2 regions of the Thalassolituus sp. UBA3500 genome follow, and region 2 is predicted to be linked to the other one. Evidence: riboswitches for the same ligand, from Rfam matches in the RefSeq annotation. Region 2 holds a riboswitch; the other holds the start of a gene.
The links. Region 2 has a riboswitch for thiamine pyrophosphate ahead of B2R29_RS16220 (TonB-dependent receptor). Riboswitches for the same ligand answer to the same signal wherever they lie in the genome.
Positions count from the first base shown of each region.

Region 1: another riboswitch for thiamine pyrophosphate. It lies ahead of thiC (phosphomethylpyrimidine synthase ThiC); the one in region 2 lies ahead of B2R29_RS16220 (TonB-dependent receptor).

Region 1 is NZ_DFQB01000024.1:14,535-18,965, forward strand. Features, by position in the region: gene thiO (glycine oxidase ThiO) at 1-356, opposite strand, end outside; gene thiC (phosphomethylpyrimidine synthase ThiC) at 360-2,177, opposite strand; TPP riboswitch at 2,293-2,414, opposite strand; gene B2R29_RS05115 (PaaI family thioesterase) at 2,506-2,949, opposite strand; gene B2R29_RS05120 (PaaI family thioesterase) at 2,962-3,399, opposite strand; gene B2R29_RS05125 (acyl-CoA thioesterase) at 3,541-4,350, shown strand.
Region 2 is NZ_DFQB01000060.1:157,927-162,357, reverse strand. Features, by position in the region: gene B2R29_RS16220 (TonB-dependent receptor) at 1-2,070, opposite strand, end outside; TPP riboswitch at 2,166-2,273, opposite strand; gene htpX (protease HtpX) at 2,399-3,292, shown strand; gene B2R29_RS16210 (hypothetical protein) at 3,345-4,313, opposite strand.

The DNA.
Region 1 (4,431 bases), on a different contig from region 2:
AGTTGCGGCGCCGCCATATCACGCTTAAACAGATCCATTTCGGCCTGGTCTGACGGGTGCGCAACGACAAGGGTGCCCCGACGCCTGTATGGCACACGAATTCCGACGTCCTGGTACAATTCTTCCAGCAGGACTGGCCACAGAGTCAATGATTCCATACCAAGCTCAAAGACTTCAGGATGACACAAAGGCTTTTCGGCAACAGGAGCAACCATCGCAGCGGCCGTCCAGGCCGCACTTTCGGGCTTGTCTTCACTCGAGCGTTCGAAAACAGACACTTCCATCCCGCTCCGACTTAGCTGCCAGGCGAGGAGTTTACCTATTAAACCAGCGCCGATTATTGCAATTGAAGGCATCGCTCAGAACTCTACTGCATCGACATAAAGCTCTGATCCATTTGCACGGAATTTTTCTGACATTTCATCCATGCCCTGTCGCTGATTGCGAATATCGTGAGACAGCTTCATTGAGCAGAATTTAGGCCCGCACATAGAACAGAAATGAGCCACTTTGTGCCCGTCTTTCGGCATAGTTTCATCGTGATACTGGCGAGCCGTATCTGGGTCCAGCGCCAGATTGAACTGGTCTTCCCAACGAAATTCGAATCGCGCTGCAGACATGGCATTGTCGTGCATTTGTGCCCCTGGATGACCTTTAGCAAGATCCGCTGCATGGGCTGCAATCTTGTAGGTAATCAGCCCCTGTTTTACATCCTCTTTATCGGGTAGACCGAGATGTTCCTTGGGCGTGACGTAGCAAAGCATGGCACAGCCATACCAGCCGATAAGAGCAGCACCAATACCGGAAGTGATGTGGTCATACCCCGGTGCAATATCCGTTGTCAGGGGTCCTAAGGTATAAAAAGGCGCTTCATGACAATGCTCAAGCTGCTCTGTCATATTTTCTTCAATCATATGCATTGGCACATGGCCCGGACCTTCGATAAAGGTCTGAACATCGTGTTTCCATGCTATTTTTGTCAGCTCGCCTAGTGTCCGTAGTTCAGCGAATTGAGGTTCGTCATTTGCATCCGCGATTGAGCCCGGACGCAAACCATCTCCAAGCGAAAAACAAATATCGTAGGCTTTCATAATTTCGCAGATTTCTTCGAAATGAGTATAGAGAAAGCTCTCTTTGTGATGAGCCAGGCACCATTTCGCCATAATCGACCCGCCACGGCTGACGATACCTGTTAAACGGTTTGCCGCCATCGGGATAAACTGCAGGCGAACTCCAGCATGAATAGTGAAGTAGTCGACGCCCTGCTCTGCCTGCTCAATCAATGTGTCGCGGTAAATCTCCCATGTGAGGTCTTCTGCAACGCCACCGACTTTTTCAAGCGCCTGATACAGCGGAACAGTGCCCACTGGCACAGGTGAATTTCGCAAAATCCACTCCCGGGTTTCATGGATATTATCGCCTGTCGAAAGATCCATTATGGTGTCGGCGCCCCAACGGGTTGCCCAGGCCATTTTTTCTACTTCTTCACTGATGCTTGACGTGACAGCTGAGTTACCAATATTGGCGTTTACTTTGACACGGAAATTTCGCCCGATAATCATGGGCTCACTTTCCGGATGATTAATATTGGAAGGAAGGACCGCACGGCCCGCCGCTATCTCGTCACGTACAAATTCGGGAGTAATATAATCAGGAATCTTTGCTCCAAAACGTTTACCCGAATGCTGCTTTGCGATCTCAGCCGCCATCCCTTCTTGTGACAAGCCGATGTTCTCCCGAATAGCAACGTACTCCATTTCCGGCGTCACGATGCCCTGACGTGCATACCATAGCTGCGAGACGTTTTTTCCGCTTTTCGCTTTGCGAACCCTCTGACGCAGAGAAAGCTGACCTTCTTTGATCGCAATCCTGTTTGATTCACGAGATGTTGCTTCGGTGAATTCAGTATCGGCGCGATCTTCAATCCATTGCTCACGCACAGGTGCCAGACCTTTTGTGACATCAACAGTGATTGCAGGGTCGGTGTATGGGCCTGACGTATCGTAGACACGCAATGGAGAGTTAGGCGTTTTGCTGCCGTCCGCCTGAGTCGTATCCGAAAGGTTAATCTGGCGCATACCGACACGGATGTCATCGCGAGTGCCGCCCAGATATATTTTTTCAGACGCAGGATAGGCGTAAGTCAGGTTAAATTCGGTATTGGTGTTGTCAGCCATGCTCTTTTCCTTTTAAAGGATCAGGCAGGCAGCGACGAGAATAGATGACACGAGAAATTCTTTCAGCGCATTAAGCAACCGTCAGAATTTACGTGTTACAGACCACGGGGAGCCCCGGCAGTTCATCTCTGTTCCCTACGCTGGCACTAACCAGATCAGGTTCAACGGGACCCGCATTCGCGATCTCAGCCTGTGTGGTTATCATTGATAACCGGTCAGGCACCCCGACAGATAATTCGCCATCAGTGTATGGCGATTCGCCCCGCGATGACAAGGCGCTTCATAGAATTAATTTACATGGGTTGTCTTTTCAAACGAGAGCACGACACTACTCTTGTACAAGCAGAAAATGCGCTCGTGCGGTTGCAATGGGTTCGCCGGGATCCGTTTGCCACGCATTAATAGCAACGTTGGCTACCCGGCTTCCCTGACGCCATACCTGACAGCTGACGAAGGTATCCTGGAGTCTTCCGGCTCGAAGGTAATCAATAGAAAAGTCGATGATTTTTGGCAACGCAATACTTTCCATGGTCATCAGAAGATGCAAAGCAGCGGAAGTTTCCATACAACCTGCAATCACACCACCATGAATAGCTGGCAGTATGGGGTTACCAATATTGTCTTTATTCGCTGGCAAAATAAATGTCGGCTGCAGGTCCATCGAGTGCAGTTTTATTCCTAGCAATCCGGCATAAGGGACGGCATCGATTACAGCATCGAAATCACCGTTGTCACGGCATTGTTGCAGAATTTTGCGCATGGCTTCTGTCATTGTTTTGTCCTCTTACTTACTACCAAGACGCAAACCAATGCGCATAAAGTTAGCGGTACATGTAGCAACAACAACGTTATCGCTTTCCTGTCGCACTTCACCTTGCGTGAATACCAGGCTGTTGGCTCGCTTAATGACTCGCGCTTCACCAATCAGGTTCTCACCCGGCTTCGCTGCGCGATGGTAGTCCATGCGCAAATCCAGCGTTGGACAGACTTCTCCATCCTCAAAACAATTGAAGGCTGCAGTACCGCACGCGGTATCCATCAGGGTCGTCAGGCTGCCACCGGCGACGATGCCATTATCAGGGTTGCCTATAATGGCTTCACTGTATGGCAACTTGAGAATCACTTTTTCACCGTCGGCGTATTCCACCGTCATGTTGAGTAAGCGACAATGCGGCAAAACCGATACAAACCGGGTAGCTCTCTGCGTCAGTTGATCTGACATAATGAGGGGCTCCTTAAAAGCAGAATGGTTAAGGTACTTGTCACTCAATTGATGAGCAATGCTGTATCCGAGCTATTAAATTGACATATATGATCACCAAGTCTCAATCACGGTGATCTTTATAGTAAAACAGGACTCGTAATGACCTCTTTCGATCACTACTATCAAGCCCTTCTCAATGGTGAGATGCCCGCTGTCGATGCCTCATGGGGCCAGGGAAAGACCACGTTTGGCGGAATGTCGGCAGCGCTGGCCCTGACAGCTCTGGAGCGCGATTACCCCCAGTCTGCGCCGCTACGGTCTCTTAGCATCCACTTCTGCGGGGCACTGACGACAGAACAACCTTACGAAATCGCCACGCGAGCCCTCAGAGCTGGTCGCTCGGTCTCACACCTGCAGGCAGAAGTCCTCCAGAACGAAGATTGCGCGACCGTGGTCAGCGCCTGCTACGGCAAAGCTCGGGAGTCTGATGTCGTTGTCGCTGCAGACAAAAGCGACCCCGGAGAGCCCGGCAGCGGCACCCGTCTCGGATACATTCAGGGTGTTACCCCCGAATTTGTTCGTCATATCGACTTCAGCTACGTCAGTGGTGGACTCCCCTTCTCGAACAGTAAAGACAATCACATCCACGGCTGGATGCGTTTCAACGACTGCAGCGGGCCCCTCACCGAAGCGCATCTGGTTGCATTGATTGATTCCTGGCCTCCAGCCACGCTACAGAAACTGAAATCGGTAGCTCCGTGTGCGAGTATCACCTGGAGTCTGGAACTTCTTGATTCACCGTCTGCAGGCGACGCCCCTCTTCAGGCGAATGACTGGCTTTACTACGAAGTAGACATTGCTGAAGCACATGGTGGCTATGCCCACACGACTGCCCGCATCTACCGTGCTGACGGCTCTCTTCTTGCGCTGTCACGCCAGCTGGTTGTGGTTTACGACAAACGCAGCTGATCTTTACAGAGTTCTTCCTTGCTGTAGTCAGTGAGAGCAACTATTACTTAAGGCATAAGCGATGCACTCAGTGACATCAGC
Region 2 (4,431 bases):
AAAACCACCAAATCCTCTCACCTGTGTATCACGATCGGTCAGGTTACGGCCATAGAGCGCCACTTCATAGGCAGGCTGACTGTAAGCGATACGGGCATTCCAGAGCACGTAAGCTTCAGAACGTTCGTCATGGCTGTCGGAAAAATAGAAGGCGTCTTTAGCTTCTCCGCCTACACGGAATGACAGCGCATCCGTCAACGCGTAGGTCAGCGCACTGGAAACGCTGTACTGAGGTGCATGTGCCTGCTGGCGACCGTCTTTTGATATTTCCTGTGTTACATCGTCGACGATGGTCTGGTAGGTGTAATCAACGAATTCGGTGATCAGGTAACCGTAACTCAGCAACCAGCTCAGGCGTGCAGTCAGGTTCCAGTCCGACTCCAGCTCAATGCCGTAGTTGCGCCCTTCGGCTGCGTTTGCCAAATAATCCTGAAACGACTCAGGCTGACCATTGGTATCCAGCACGGCGTATGAGCTTTTCACCTGCTGGTCTTTGCGCTGAATATAAAACGCGGCAATACGGGTTTTCAGATCGTTGTCGAGCAGCGACGATTTCAGGCCCAGTTCCAACGCGTTGTTGAATTCGGTATCAAATTCGCGATTGGCTTCAGAGATATCCGGATCGGTGTTGATGCCGCCTGCTTTATATCCTCGCGCCAGCGAGACGTACGCCAGATGATCAAACGACACGAGGGCTTCGAGAGTTACCTTGCCACCCAGCAGTGTTTCATCTGTGCTGCCTTCAATACCGTCGCTGTCGCGGTAGTCATTGGTCCAGTTTTCAACACGTAAACCAGTGATCAGACGGAGCGATTCCGACAACTGAGTACTCAGTTCGCCATACGCCGCAGTGGAGGTGGTCTCCAGTTCGCTTTCAAACGGTGACTCAAGGTAGGTGTAGTTACGGGTCAGATCTTCATTGCGCTGCATAGCGTAGATGCCAGCAACCCAGTCGGTGGTGTTCCCGAAGATGCGGCCATCGGTGCCAGACATCAGGCGGACATCCGCAGACTGACGATCGTAATCACGCAGGTACTGATCAAACGAGCTGTAACCGTCGAAGTCAGCAAGACATGGCCCTTGCGTGGTATCGCACGGATCAGGCTGGTAAACAGGGTCATCGTCGAGCCAGATGTACTCGCCATAAGCCCAGTCTTCGTCGTAGCTGTATTCAATGTCTGACCAGCTGCCGGTGAATTCTGTCTGGAGAATCAGCGCATCACTCAGTTGGGTGTCTGAGCTCAGAGCGAACGCATGGGTATCCTGTGCGTCAGTGCCCGGTTCATCAGAGTAGGTCTCACGGGTGTTGTCGAGGCTGAAGGCATCGTAGCCGTTGTCGATATCGGCGTAGAGGTAAGTTAACCCAAGATCCGTATCTTCGCTGACTTGAAACGCCAGCTTTCCGCGAGCCACTATTTCATCGATCTGTTCAACGTCATCACGGTTGAGCCAGATGTTGTCTGTGTAACCATCTGACTGGTAACCGTTGATGGCAATACGCCCCTGAACAGAGTCACTGATGCTGCCAGATACCGCACCGCCTAAGCCGTAGCTGTCGTAGTTGCCAGCGCGGGCCGACAGATACCCCTCGGTTTCTTTGGTCGGATCGTTGGAGCGGATGTTGATCATGCCAGCCAGCGCATTCGCACCGAAGCGTGTGCCCTGTGGGCCGCGGAGAACTTCCACCTGCTTCACGTCGAACAGTGTGGCAGCGCCGCCAAGGCCGGTCATATCGATACCGTCGATCACCAGACCCACGGACGGATTCACCGGGTCGATAAACTGGCTTCGCTCGCCGATACCGCGAATCTGAAAGAAGCGTCCACGAGACGCACCCGATGAATAATTCACGTTCGGCGCGAAGCTCAGCACCTGCTCCAGATGTTCGGCGCTGCGGGCGTTGATGTCGTCGCTGCCGACAACGGTCACGGCTTCCGGAATCTGCTGAACATCGGTCTGACGAAAATCGGCTTCGACGGTCACGGGGGTAAGTTCGACGTCGGCGTTGGCCAGCGTCGCCGCTGCGAGAATGGCGAGTGCCAGTGGCGAGCGTAGAGTTTTTGGTGTCATGGGTCTTCCTGTAAACCTTACAAATGCTGGTAAACAAAGACCCGGCTGTCGCGTAGCGGACTGAATAAACAGTGTCTGAAATGTCACGCAGCTGGTGAAGGCTGCCTTCCCATTCCTACGCCGGTACTAACCGGATCAGGTTCCGGGGTTTAAGCTCGAAGCTAATCTCAGGCTGCTTGTGGCAACCTCCCCCTGGGTATGGCGCATGGTAACTAAGCGTCAATACCACTGTCATCACCTTTTTTTACACTCACTATCTATTGATATGCGGGCGTAAAACCCTCATAACCTCTGTCAGACCCTTACTTGATTAGCGGAGAGCATAAAGATGCTTCGTATATTCCTCTTTCTGGCGACCAACCTTGCGGTTATCGCGGTTGCCAGTATCACGTTGAGCCTGCTGGGCGTAGACAGTTACTTTCAGCAGAACGGCACCGACCTGAATCTGCAGTCGCTGCTGATTTTCTGTCTGGTGTTCGGTATGGCGGGCTCTTTCGTATCGCTTTTCATCTCAAAGTGGATGGCGAAACGCGGTATGCGGGTTCAGGTCATTGATCAGCCGCACAATTCTGGCGAGCAGTGGCTGGTCAGTACAGTGAAAGAACTGGCGGATAAAGCCGGAATCGGTATGCCGGAAGTTGGTATTTTCCAGTCGGATGCGCCGAACGCGTTTGCCACGGGTTGGAATAAAAATGATGCGCTGGTGGCGGTCTCTACGGGCCTGCTGCAACGAATGAGCAAAGATGAAGTGAAAGCCGTTCTGGGCCACGAGATTGGCCACGTAGCGAACGGCGATATGGTCACGCTGGCGCTGATTCAGGGCGTGGTGAACGCCTTTGTTATGTTCTTCGCGCGCATCATCGGTAACTTCGTCGATAAGGCGATCTTTAAGAATGAAAATGGACCGGGCATTGGCTTTTTCGTGGCGACCATTGTGTCTGAGATTATCCTCGGCATTCTGGCCTCTACCATCGTTGCCTGGTTCAGCCGTCGTCGTGAGTTCCGTGCCGATCAGGCGGGTGCCGAACTGGTGAGCCCTGCGGCCATGGCGTCCGCGCTGATGCGCTTAAAAGAAACGTATGAGCAACCCAGTGAACTGCAGGGTGAGTTGGTCGCTTTCGGCATCCGAGGAGAGGGTAAGTTTTCAGCCCTGTTTGCGACGCACCCACCACTGGATGTGCGGATCCAGGCGCTGCAACAACGCTACGGCAATAGCCAATAAGGCGTTAGTCGCCGCCCTTTGACAGCAAAAAGCCCGCAGTCGCGGGCTTTTCTTATTGTATTTTCGTCAGTAGCGCATCGCGCCATGCATCAGAAATATCGCGGACCGTTTGTTGGTCAGGACAGATGTGAGGGTGCATCTTTAAGGTCAGTGTCAGCTGGCCGTACCACTCCGTCATTGTTGCGGAAATCGGGTAGTTGGCTGTGCCAGGGGCCACTGCAATCAGACGGAGGTTGTTTTGTTTGGGTGGGTTGTCCTGTCCGGGGAATGGCCAAGAGCCCATGTTGGAGCAATTGCCCATGTAGAACTGTTTGCCACTGGTGAGTCGATAAATGAGTTTTACACCCGCGTAACCCACGTACTTACCGATATTAGCAAGCTTCCAGTTGGCCCAGTGCTGCTTGGCTTTAAAGCGCTGACGCATCTGTGACTGCCAGCTTTCGGGAGTGGATACCGGATCTGTCAGCATGTAGACACCGGACACCTGGTTAAAGCTTTCTGTCTTAATGCCTGTGGCACCGCGCACGTTCATAGGATAAAACCAGTAAAAGGGCTTGTCGCCTTTTACCATACGTTCAGCGATGATATTGCTCAGACTTGAGTAGACCAGGCTGCCCGGAGCCACTTTGTGCTCCTTACACCATTGGTTCAGGCGGGTTGTTTCGTCCTCAGTCAGGCAGGCGACTTCAGGCGTGAACACGTCATTTTTGGAGTATTCGTAGGTTTTCTTCCAGTTTACGACTTTCTCGCCTTCCTCGGTTGGGAACTCTTTTTTCGCTTTAATGATTTCGCGCCAGCCCGGAACCTTGGTTTCATTACAGACAGGAAGCGGGGAGCAGGGGTAGCCCATCGGGCGGAGAATATTTGCGAAGCCTGCCATACCATCAGCATCTGCGTGCTGCCAGGTTTGCCAGTCAATGCTGTTGGTGTCTGGGTCGTACCAACCCCAGTAGATAGTGTCGTTGATGCCATACGGCTTACGCGCGTGGTACCACATGGCAATGTAGTCTTTTTCTGCCATCGGGGGCTTCCTATTATTGTTATTGTCGCCGAGCCACCAACTATAACGGATATCTTCAGTCAGTGGTATGAGACGACAGACGTCACTTCGAGACAAGTTGCGTACCAAGTCGCGACTT